3 regions of the Streptomyces sp. NPDC028907 genome follow, and region 3 is predicted to be linked to each of the others. Evidence: riboswitches for the same ligand, from Rfam matches in the RefSeq annotation. Region 3 holds a riboswitch; each other region holds the start of a gene.
The links. Region 3 has a riboswitch for cyclic di-AMP ahead of ACZ4UU_RS18860 (M23 family metallopeptidase). Riboswitches for the same ligand answer to the same signal wherever they lie in the genome.
Positions count from the first base shown of each region.

Region 1 (3,820 bases), on a different contig from region 3:
ACGACGGCCCCGTGGAACTCGCCACCTGGCGCTTCGCCACGGAGCCGCTCACCCTGGGCGGCCGGCACATCGCGCCCGGCGATCCCGTCCTCGTCGTCCTGGCCGCCGCCGACCGGGACCCGGACCGCTTCGCCGACCCCGACGTCCTCGACCTCGCCCGCCGCGACAACCAGCATCTCGGCTACGGCCACGGCATCCACTACTGCCTCGGCGCCCCGCTCGCCCGCCTGGAGGGCCAGACCGCCCTCGGCACGCTCCTCACCCGCGTCCCGGACCTCCGACTCGCCGTGGATCCGGGCGAGTTGAGATGGCGCGGCGGACTCATCATGCGCGGACTGCGCACCCTTCCGGTGGAGTTCACCCCGGTTGGGTGAGTGCGTCCCCTCGGCAAACATGACACGCGCTCTTGTCTGTGATCTTCACGTGATCTGCGCGGCATTAACTTGTGACAAGTGATCGTCTGCCGCTACGTTCACGCATCAACGTCGGCGTCCAGGTTTCACGCGCCGCGGTCACCGCTGTCTCGCGAAAGGTCCCCGCATGCTCTCCGGGAACGGTCGTCACCGTCGCCCTCGTCAGGCCCCGGCCATCCTCGTCGCGGCCGGAGTGACCGGGTCCGCCATCGCCATCCCGATGCTCGGCGCCGCGAGTGCCAGCGCCGCCGACGGCACCGTGTGGGACAAGGTGGCCGAATGCAGGAGCGGGGGATCCTGGAGCGCCGCCGACGAGAGCGCCGGCCGCTACGGCGGACTGCAACTGACCCAGGAGGACTGGGAGAGGTACGGCGGCCTCGACTACGCCCCCAGCCCCGACCTGGCTAGCCGCTCCCAGCAGATAGCCGTGGCCCAGGACCTTCTCGCGGCCCGGGGGACCAGCCCCTGGGGCACCTGCGCGGTGGTCAACGGACTCACCAAGGAATCCGGGGCCCTCGACCTCGACACCGGAGTGGAGGAGGACTCCCCCTCCGAGGTGTCCGGCTCATCCGGCTTGCTCGACTCGCTCAACTCATCCGATTCGTCCAGCTCGTCGAATTCGTCCGAGTCGTCCGGTGGGTCGAACTCGTCCGAGGCGTCGAACCAGAGCGACGACCCGTCCGGCACCCCGAGTGAATCCTCGGATGCTTCGTCCGGGCCCTCGCGGGATTCCTCCCCTTCTTCTTCCTCATCCCCTTCAGCGCCTGCGGCGGATGATTCCGCTAAGTCCGAAACGTCCCCCAGCGTAAAGGCCTCACAGTCGCCCGACCGCTCCCCGGTGGAGGCGATCGGTGGGGACAATCAGGACGATGTGGTGCAGGACGTCGGTTCCTGGAGCCTCGTCGACACCGGGGCGATCGACGCCGAGACGGCCGGCTCCGGGCGGCACCGCGGTCCCAGTGCCGACGAGGGCGAGGCCGACGGCGGTGCCGCCGAGTCCGCCAAGTCCTCCGGGCGCCACGCCTCGTACAGCGTCCGCGCCGGCGACACTCTCGCCTCCATCGCCGACTCCCTTGACCTCGACGGCGGGTGGCGCGCTCTGTACGCGGCGAACAAGGACGCCATCGGCCCTGACGCGAACCACATCTTCGCCGGTCAGACCCTGGACGTCCCTGGCGAATAACGGCTGAACAGGGCGAAATGCAGCGCCAGTTCGCGTCACTATTCGCACCTGAATGTCCGTTTTGAATGCAGTGAGAGATAGATCTCAGAAGCCCTGATCGTCTTTGTAATTCCCGGAATCGCGTGTCTACGGTCATGACCGCTCGCCACCAGTGCGAGCCCCGACAGCCGTCACGCCGAATCCTGCCGGCGGCCGTCCGGGAACAGTCGTCGCGTCAAGCGCCGTAGGCAGGAGCGGGGGACCCAAGGTTTGCGCCGGGTCCGGCAGTTGAGGCCCTTCGGGGCCGCACGGCCGGAGCCGGCTTGGGGTGAAGTCGCGCAGCAGCAGCCGAGAGGCGAGCGTGCGCGGCCGGGCAACTCAACCGGCCCGAACCCGACAGCTCACCTCGTAGGCGTCGGTGAGGGGATCTCTCCATGCTGTTTTCCAGCAAGGGCAAGCACCGTCGTCCGTCCAAGGCCGCTCGCGCCATAGCCGTCGTCGGCGTCACCGGTGCCGCCGCCGTCGCCGCCCCGCTGATGGCGGCCGGCAGCGCCTCCGCCGCCACCGCCTCCGAGTGGGACGCCGTCGCCCAGTGCGAGTCCGGCGGCAACTGGTCGATCAACACCGGCAACGGCTACTACGGCGGCCTTCAGTTCTCCGCCTCCACCTGGGCCGCGTACGGCGGCACGGCATACGCCTCCACCGCCGACCAGGCCAGCAAGGCCCAGCAGATCGAGATCGCCGAGAAGGTCCTCGCGAGTCAGGGCAAGGGTGCCTGGCCGCACTGCGGCACCGGCCTGTCGAGCGCCCCTTACAACGGCTCCGGCGCCTCGCAGAGCACCGAGACCGCCCCCCGCGCCACCGAGGAGCAGCCGGCCTCCCGCTCCGCCGAGCGCCCGGCCGCCGAGAAGAAGTCGACCAAGACCGTCACCACCCCGACCGGCAAGAAGGTCAAGAAGGGCGACGGCGAGTACAAGGTCGTCAAGGGCGACACCCTCAGCTCGATCGCCGAGGCGAAGAAGGTCAAGGGCGGCTGGGAGAAGCTGTTCAAGCTGAACAAGGACATCGTCGAGGACGCCGACCTGATCTACCCGGGTCAGCAGCTGCACCTGAAGTAATACAGGGGGACAGCTGAACCACACCGCCCTCACATCCGTGGACCTCGGAGTGAAGGTCTCGTGAGGGTCACCCCCGTCCCCGCGAACTCCCCGCCTCGGTGCGTCTTCCCCCGTACGCACCGGGGCGGGGTTTCTTGTGCCGGACCGTGTGCGTCGGCCCCTTTTGTGCCGAAGTCTTTGTTCCGTTCGGAAACAATTTACTCTCGGTTCTGTCCCACGGGGCGGTCGACCGCTGGCCGAACGCCCGGAGCCGGTTAGGCTCGTCTCGCAGTACCCACCGCGGACTGCGTACCCGCGTCACATCCCAAGAAGGAGATGCTCGTGCCGTCCATCGACGTCGTCGTAGCCCGGGAAATCCTCGACTCGCGAGGCAACCCCACCGTCGAGGTCGAGGTCGGCCTCGACGACGGCAGCACGGGTCGTGCCGCCGTTCCGTCCGGCGCCTCCACCGGCGCCTTCGAGGCCATCGAGCTCCGCGACGGCGACCAGAACCGCTACCTCGGCAAGGGTGTCGAGAAGGCCGTCCTCGCCGTCATCGAGCAGATCGGCCCGGAGCTCGTCGGCTACGACGCCACCGAGCAGCGCCTGATCGACCAGGCCATGTTCGACCTGGACGCCACCGACAACAAGGCATCCCTCGGCGCCAACGCCATCCTCGGCGTCTCCCTCGCCGTCGCCCACGCCGCGTCCGAGGCGTCCGACCTCCCCCTCTTCCGCTACCTGGGCGGCCCGAACGCGCACCTGCTGCCGGTGCCGATGATGAACATCCTGAACGGCGGCTCGCACGCCGACTCCAACGTGGACATCCAGGAGTTCATGATCGCCCCGATCGGCGCGGAGTCCTTCTCCGAGGCCCTGCGCTGGGGCGCCGAGGTCTACCACACCCTCAAGAAGGTGCTGAAGACCAAGGGCCTGTCCACCGGCCTCGGCGACGAGGGCGGCTTCGCCCCGAACCTGGAGTCCAACCGCGCCGCCCTCGACCTCATCGTCGAGGCCATCAAGCAGGCTGGTTACGTCCCCGGCGAGCAGATCGCGCTGGCGCTCGACGTCGCCGCGTCCGAGTTCTACAAGGACGGCTCCTACGAGTTCGAGGGCAAGTCCCGCTCGGCCGCCGAGATGACCGAGTA
Region 1 covers NZ_JBVHVE010000002.1:105,387-109,206, reverse strand. Annotated here, with positions in the region: gene ACZ4UU_RS04890 (cytochrome P450 family protein) at 1-374, shown strand, start outside; gene ACZ4UU_RS04885 (LysM peptidoglycan-binding domain-containing protein) at 541-1,596, shown strand; cyclic di-AMP (ydaO/yuaA leader) riboswitch at 1,806-2,005, shown strand; gene ACZ4UU_RS04880 (transglycosylase family protein) at 2,010-2,693, shown strand; gene eno (phosphopyruvate hydratase) at 3,009-3,820, shown strand, end outside.
Region 1: linked by a shared signal. The riboswitch ahead of ACZ4UU_RS04880 (transglycosylase family protein) and the one ahead of ACZ4UU_RS18860 (M23 family metallopeptidase) in region 3 are both predicted to bind cyclic di-AMP.

Region 2 (3,820 bases), on a different contig from region 3:
GCCACTGACCTGGACGGGACGCTGCTCCGAGGCGACGACACGCTCTCCGACCGTTCCCTCGACGCGCTCGCGCAGGTCGCGGCGGCCGGTGCTCAGCACCTCGTCGTGACGGGGCGGCCGGCGCCCAGAGTGCGGCCGCTCCTCGACGTCCTGGGCAGCAGGGGGCTCGCGGTGTGCGGACAGGGCGCGCAGTTGTACGACGCCGGCGCGGACCGTCTCTTGTGGTCGATCACCCTGGACCGGGAGTTGGCGGAGACCGCGCTCGGCAAGATCGAGGCCGAGGTCGGGGAGGTGTACGCGGCCGTCGACCAGGACGGCGTCGACGGGCTCACGCTCATCGAACCCGGGTACCTGATGCCGCACCCCACCCTGCCCGCTGTCCGTGTCCAGCACCGGGACGACCTGTGGTGCGAGCCGATCAGCAAGGTGTTGCTGCGCCATCCCACCCTGTCCGACGACGAGTTGGCGGCGACGGCGCGGGCGGTCGTGGGCTCTCTCGCGACGGTCACCATGTCCGGGCCCGGGACCGTCGAACTCCAGCCATGCGGCATCACCAAGGCGACCGGTCTCGCGCTCGCCGCCGAGCATCTCGGCCTCGGCGCGCACGAGACCATCGCCTTCGGGGACATGCCCAATGACATCCCCATGTTCGACTGGGCCGCCCGCGGGGTGGCGATGGCCAACGCCCACCCCGAACTCAAGGCGGTCGCCGACGAGATCACCCTCTCGAACGAGGACGACGGCATCGCCGTCGTCCTCGAGAGGTTGTTCGCGGGCGTCAGCGCGGGCGCCCTGACCGATTCAGCCCAGTAAGGGTGAATTAGCCCACTCGATCCTGCTTCAGGGCTAGTAAGGGCCGTTCACATTGTCGATCGAGCCGTACCGGGCGGCCGCGTAGTTGCACGCGGCCGCGATGTTCGCGACCGGGTTGAAGGGGTCGTAGACGGTGCCCGGCACGTGGTAGGCCGCGAAGGTCGGGTCGATGACCTGGAGGAGGCCCTTGGACGGGGTGCCCGCGGCCGCGTTGGAGTCCCAGTTGTTGATGGCCTGGGGGTTGCCGGACGACTCGCGCATGATGTTGCGGTGGATGCCCTCGTAAGATCCGGGAATCCCGTTCTGTCCCATGATGTCCAGAGCGTTGCGGATCCAGCCGTCGAGGTTGTCCGGGTATGTCTTCACCGAGGACTGCGTGGCCTGGGCGACGGCGGACTTCTTGGCGGGTGCGGCGGCCTTGTCGGCGGTTGCGCTCGCGGTGCCGGCCTTCTTCGTCGCCCGGACCTCCAGGTCGACGCCCGGGTGGATCAGCCGGGGGTTGTCGCCGATGGCCTTGCGGTTGTCCTTGTAGAGCTGCTTCCAGCCACCCTGGGCGTCGTACCGGTCCGCGATGCCGTAGAGCGAATCGCCCTTTTTGGTGGTGTACGTAAGGGTATTGGCCTGCGCGGCGGTGGGGGTCTGGGCCGGCTGGGCGGCGCTCGCGGTGGTCGCGCTCAGGAGCGGGAGCGCGAGGGCTGCGGTGCCGGTGCCTGCGATGGCGACGCGACGAGTGAGCGGGTTGGTGCGGGGGCGGCGGTGCTTGCCTCGGGGCATGGCGCTGTTCCTCTCCGGCGCCTGCGAGGTGAGCTGTCGGGTTCGGGCGGGAGATGCCCGGCCGCGCCGCTGAGCGGTGGCGCGACTTCACCCCGAGCCGGGCCGGTGCGCCATCAAGGCGTCCGGTCCGGCGACTTACCTGGGTCCCCCGCTCCTGCCGTGCGTGTGTGAGTTCCGGGGATGGATGACACGGGCGGCGGCAGGATTCGGCGTCCGCCCGACGAGCGGGAACGTATGCGAGAGCACATGTCCGAAACAAGTGCCGGGGCCGCCTGACGTGCCGGTTGACCATGGTCTGGTGCGTATGGGGTGCTTGATCCTTTGCGGTTGCCAAGCCTCAACTTGTGTGTGGAACAAGGGGAGACGAAGGTGCGTCGGACGGGGTGTGTGGCCGGGTGTGCGTGACTCAACTCACTGGCATCCACAAGAGTGGCAAATCGGGCAATGGCTCCAACTCGCCTTTAACTGGCCATTCGTGGAGTCCGTTTTTCCCGTGTCCGACGGAAAAGTACTTCTTCGCCCTCTGTGTAGATCACCTCGTTGGAGGCGATGAGGTCATGCCGATCGCAGCTGATCTCGGAGAGCATCCGCACCGTCGCCTCCCAGCCGAGCTCCGGGCGGTGCACCCGGATCGACCCGGTCCGAGTGGGTGCGGGCAGCTCAAGGGGTACGGCCTCGGTTGCGCCCGGCTCGCGCGGCGCCACGCCGTCCCGGCCATGACGTGCAGTCAGGTTCAGCGCCCCGCGTGACCAGGGGCGAGGAGCCGTCCGGTGCCAGGTCGCAGAGCCGGGCGACGACTTGCTCGCGCGGTATGTCCGACGTCAACCTCAGCTGTACCCTCGCCCGCCTCAACGCTCAGGTCTACTCGCCCACTTCGACGGGGTGGGAGTCGCTGACGCGGAGCGCGGCAGGGGCTCGGACATGACGCCGGTGTCCTCGGACGGGCGACGAAGGCGCACATGGTCGACGGTCAGGCGGCATGTCGACCGGTGAGGATGGAACCTCCCGTGCAGTGCACGTCGTTGTCATAGCGATCGTCCGTCGAGCAAACCATGACGATCGCCTTGAGCCGGTCGGTCAGGCGGTACAGCAGGTATTCGAGGAGCGCCGGTACGGGCTCGTTCGTCAGCGGGCGTCACGCGCGCGTACAGCAGGGTCCCGTCCCGGAGCGGGTTGCGGAGGTCGTGATGGGTCGTCTCGTGGGGGAAGGACGTACGGATGTGTATGGGCGGGATCCCTGTCGGGTCAGTGCGTCGGATGCGTCGAGTGCGGCGAATGCTTTGTGGCGGGTCAGTCCACCGGGTGCATCGTGCGGCTCAGCCAGCGGGTCGCGGCCATCACGGCGAGGCCCGCGACCACCGCGACGGGACCGTTGACGCCGAAGTAGGTGGGCTTGGGGACGTCGTCGTAGAACTTGACCGTCTGGGCCTGGGTGCCCTTGGCCATGGCGAGGGAGGGGAACCAGACGTGCTTCCGGCCGGCCAGGTGGCCCCGCCCGAGGACGTACCGGGCCAGGCCGAACATCATGTCGATCGCGGCGGCCGAGAAGCCGACCATGGTGGCGACGTTCGGCTTGAGGAGTTCCGTGCTCGCGCTGAGCAGAGCCAGCCGCCCGCAACGGACACCAGATGGACGAGCGTGCTGGAGGCGGCGGAGGCGGCGGAGGCGGCGGAGCCGGCCGACATGCCCATACCGCCGGGGGCGAGGGTGGCGGCGCAGTGCGGGACGAGGATGGCCTGCATGCCGAGGAACGAGAAGAGTCCCCAGACCTCCAGACCGGAGAGCTTGAGAAAGCTCTGGGCCGGCCGAAGAAGGCGTGGTCGGCGTGCGGCGGCGGCTCGCTGTCGGCCTGGACGTCGGCTTCGGCCCAGGACACGGGCCGCTACTTCCCTATAAGTCGATGGATATCCCGCCTTATCACGTGATCAAAAACATACCTGTCGTGATCCGATACCGCCCGTGGTGGACGGGTGGGCGGCATCGGTGATCGAAACGTGACCGGATACGCTGACTTGAGTGATGGCAGCGACCTATCGACAAACCGTGTAACCGCCAGTAGACACCAGCAGACAGGAGACCCCTCGTGACCGTCGTCGGGCCGTTCGGGCTGAGCGTGCGGGACCAGGCTCTGGAAGCCGATGTCCAGGCCGGATTGACGGCTGTCGAGGAGGGATTGCTCGAAGCCACCAAAAGTGAGGTCCCCTTCATCACCGAGGCCGCCCAGCATCTGGTG
Region 2 covers NZ_JBVHVE010000006.1:488,783-492,602, reverse strand. Annotated here, with positions in the region: gene ACZ4UU_RS21340 (HAD family hydrolase) at 1-813, shown strand, start outside; gene ACZ4UU_RS21335 (transglycosylase SLT domain-containing protein) at 847-1,587, opposite strand; cyclic di-AMP (ydaO/yuaA leader) riboswitch at 1,593-1,777, opposite strand; partial or broken gene ACZ4UU_RS21330 (CocE/NonD family hydrolase C-terminal non-catalytic domain-containing protein) at 2,049-2,439, opposite strand; partial or broken gene ACZ4UU_RS21325 (hypothetical protein) at 2,561-2,813, opposite strand; partial or broken gene ACZ4UU_RS21320 (peptide MFS transporter) at 3,055-3,463, opposite strand; gene ACZ4UU_RS21315 (polyprenyl synthetase family protein) at 3,671-3,820, shown strand, end outside.
Region 2: linked by a shared signal. The riboswitch ahead of ACZ4UU_RS21335 (transglycosylase SLT domain-containing protein) and the one ahead of ACZ4UU_RS18860 (M23 family metallopeptidase) in region 3 are both predicted to bind cyclic di-AMP.

Region 3 (3,820 bases):
GTGGTCGAAGACCAGCCGCCCGTTGTTCCACCACTGGACGGTCGAGCCGTCGGAGACGATACGGACCCGGTTCGGCTCGTTGGCCACCAGCAGCGGCTCCGTGTAGTCGAAGACCAGCGGACGGACTCCGGCCTCGCCGACGTAGCGGCGCAGTCGCGTCGTGGTGTTGTAGTTGGCGCCGTAACCGGAGTAGTACGTCTTGAGGTGGTCGTACTCGTCCAGCGCACCGGCCCGCGGCGTGGCGAAGAGGTCGTCCGGGGAGCGGACGTCGAGGGCGTTCCAGAAGTTGTTCAGGTCGGAGACACGGTCGTTGGGCCCGCCGGCCGAGACGGCGGTGGCCGTGTACCCGATGACGTACGGCCCTTCGAGCCGCTTCTTGAACCACACCGTCGCCCCGCTCGGCACGTCGATCTCCAGCACCCCGCGCGCGGCGCTGACGGTGCCGCCGTCCTGCAGCTCGGTCTCCCACTGGCCGAGGCCGTGGCAGAAGTCGTCCTGGGCGATCAGCCGGCGGCCGGGAGAGGCGGCACTCGCCGCGCCGACCGGGGCCAGCGCCCCGAGGGCGACGCCTGCGGCCAGGACTCCGAATGCTCTGCGCGTGGTCGTCACGGGAAGGACTCCTTCGCTGTGTGAGGACGTGGAAGGCACCATGGAAAGCGCTTGCTCCAAGCGGTCGGAGATCACTCTCCCCCCATAGCCCCCGCCCTGTCGACACCCCGACCCGCCCAGACGCCCGCTTCAGGACACACCGAAGGCCGGACCCGGGGATCGGGGTCCGGCCTTCGGTCGCGTGTCAGGCAGGTGGTCTGCGCGAAGAACCGCCGTCAGCCGATGGCGACGCCCTTGGAGCGGAGGTAGGCGACCGGGTCGAGGTCCGAGCCGTAGTCCGGCGTGGTGCGGATCTCGAAGTGGAGGTGCGGGCCGGTCACGTTGCCGGTCGCGCCGGAGAGGCCTATCTGCTGGCCCGCAGTAACGGTCTGGCCGCTCGAGACCGAGAGCGAGGACAGGTGGGCGTACTGGGCGTAGTAGCCGTCGGCGAGCTGGATGACGACCTGGTTGCCGTACGCGCCGCCCCAGCCGGCCGAGACGACGGTGCCCGCGCCGACCGCCTTCAGCGGGCTGCCGGTGGGGGCGACGAAGTCGACGCCGGTGTGGTAGCCGCTGGACCACATGCTGCCCGCCACCTTGTAGGCGGTGCCGACCGAGGCGCCGGAGACGGGGGCGGAGAAGCCGCTGGTCGGGCCGGCGTTCTCCGCGCTCTGGGTGGTCGTGGTCTTCTTCGCCGCGGAGGACTTCGAGGCGGTCGAGTCGGCGGAGGACTCGGAGGAGGAAGACGAGGGAGCGGAAGACGAGGGGGCGGACGACGACTTGGGGGCGCTCGTCGTCGCCTTCTTGCCGCCGAGGGAGAGCTTCAGGCCGGGGTGGATCAGCGACGGGTCGTCGCCGACGGCCTCGCGGTTGTCGGCGTAGAGCTTCTTCCAGCCACCGCTGACGTTCTGCTCGTCGGCGATCTTCGAGAGGTAATCGCCGACCTTCACCGAATAGGTCCGCAGGCCCGCCTTCTTGTCGGAGGCCTTCTTCTCGACGGCCTTCTTCCCGGCGACCGGAAGAGACTGAACGGCTTTTTCCGAAACGGACTGCGCGGGAGCGGCGTGGGCGCCGGTGGCACCGATGAGCGGGAGAGCGAGAGCGGCTCCACCGGTTCCGGCGACGGCGATGGAGCGGGTGAAGCGCTGGGACTTCGGGCGGCGGTGCTTACCCTTGGCGGGCATGGCGAATTCCTCTCCGGCGCCTGCGAGGTGAGCTGTCGGGTGCGGGCTGGAGATGCCCGGCCGCGTGGGGACGCGACTTGACCCCAAGCCTGTTCCGGAGACCGGAACAGGCGGTTGTACCTGTGGGTCCCCCGCTCCTGCCGTGCACGGGTGAGTTTGCGCGGGATCCGGTCGGCGGCAGGATTCGGCGTCCGTCCGGATTGGTGGCGAACGTAAGCGAGGAAGACGCAAGGGAACAAGTGAGGGGTTCCGTCCGAATGCGTTCCTGTTGATCCCTTGTGGGAAATACCCGTCACCCTGCGTGAATTATCGGGGCATCGCCGGACTCAAAACCCCTTGAAAAGCACGTGAATTACATGGACATGACGGGCGACGCACGGTCACGAATATGACGCTCCTCACGTGACGCCGCTCCACCTTCCTTCGCTCCAGAGCGAGTTGGAATGAAGGCATCAATTCGGACAGAAACCCTAGATGCGACGCAGTCGGATAACCGTCGCATCGAGGTCGCCACGCAAGCCTGCGCGAAGTCCGTGATGTGCCAGTACGGCACCTCGGTGAATTTCGCCCGTTTCAAGGCATTCATACGACGCTGTCGAGTCGAGGGCGCGCAAGCGCAGCGCCGGGACGGGCTCGCCGAAGCTCTGCGCCTGGAGCCAGGCGAAAACAACCGTTTCGTCCCCGAGTGAGTACTGCACCGCGCTCAGCCCACCCCGCGGAACCCGCAGCCGATACAGGTCTCCGCGCTGCACCACCGGCCGGATCTCCTTGTAGAGGGTCACCCATTCCCGGGCCTCGGCGAGTTCCTCCTCGGTCCACCGGGTGAGGTCGCCGCCGACCCCGAGCACCCCGGCCATGGCGCTCACGAACCGGAAGCGCAGGGAGCTGGCGCGGTGGTTGAGCATGGCGTTCGGACTGTCGGTGACCCAGGCGGCCATGGCCCGGGCCGGGTGGAGCTGGCTGAAGCCGTGCTGGATGGCGAGCCGGTCCAGGGGGTCGGTGTTGTCCGAGGTCCACACCTGGTCCGTGCGGCTCAGCACACCGAGGTCGATCCGCCCGCCGCCGCCCGAGCAGGACTCGAAGGCGACACCGGGATGGGCCGCACGCAGCCGGTCCAGCAGGCCGTACAGGGCGCGCACATGGTCGACCCACAGTCGCTGCGGATATGGCTCGCCGGGCCAGCCGGCGTCGGTGAAGCAGCGGTTGAAGTCCCACTTCACATAGTCGATCGGGGCGCTGGAGAGGATCCCGTCGAGGCGCTCGAAGAGGTACTCCTGGACATCCTCGCGCGCGAGATTGAGTACGAGCTGATTGCGGAACTCCGTCCGCTTTCGTCCCGTTTGATGCTGAGCCCACTCGGGATGGGCGCGATACAACTCGCTGTCCGGATTGACCATTTCCGGTTCGACCCAGATGCCGAACTGCATGCCGAGCGCGTGCACGTAGTCGGCGAGCGGCTTGAGACCGGACGGAAAGCGGTCGGGGTTGGGCGTCCAGTCGCCGAGGCCCGCGCGGTCGCTGGTACGCGTCCCGAACCAGCCGTCGTCGACGACGAAGAGCTCGACGCCGATGGCCGCGGCCCGCCGCGCGAGCAGACTCTGCTGTTCCTCGGAGATGTCGAACTCCGTCGCCTCCCAGGAGTTGAACAGCACCGGCCGGTCCTGGTCGGCGTCTGGGATCACATACGCGCGCTGGTACGCGTGCCAGGCGCGGCTCGCCCCGCCGAAGCCGCCGTCGCTCCACAGACCGGCGAAGACTGGTGTGGTGAAGGACTCCCCCGGGGCCAGCCGCAGCAGGCCCGAGTCGTCGTGTCCGGCCCCGCCGGTGATCTGCACGCGCGCGTCGGGGAGTTGCGCGACGGCGATGCGCCAGGACCCGGACCAGCCGAGGGCGCAGCCGTAGACCTCGCCCCGCTCCTCGGTGGCGTCCGTGTCGAGGGCGACCCACGGCAGGTGCTGGTGCCCGGTGTGCCCGCGGCGGCTGCCGATGACCTTCTCACCGTAGGTGAGTGGAGCCCGCGCCAGCCGGGACTCCGCGCCCCAGCGGCC
Region 3 covers NZ_JBVHVE010000005.1:637,955-641,774, reverse strand. Annotated here, with positions in the region: gene ACZ4UU_RS18865 (DUF6250 domain-containing protein) at 1-609, opposite strand, end outside; gene ACZ4UU_RS18860 (M23 family metallopeptidase) at 825-1,772, opposite strand; cyclic di-AMP (ydaO/yuaA leader) riboswitch at 1,777-1,935, opposite strand; gene ACZ4UU_RS18855 (alpha-galactosidase) at 2,243-3,820, opposite strand, start outside.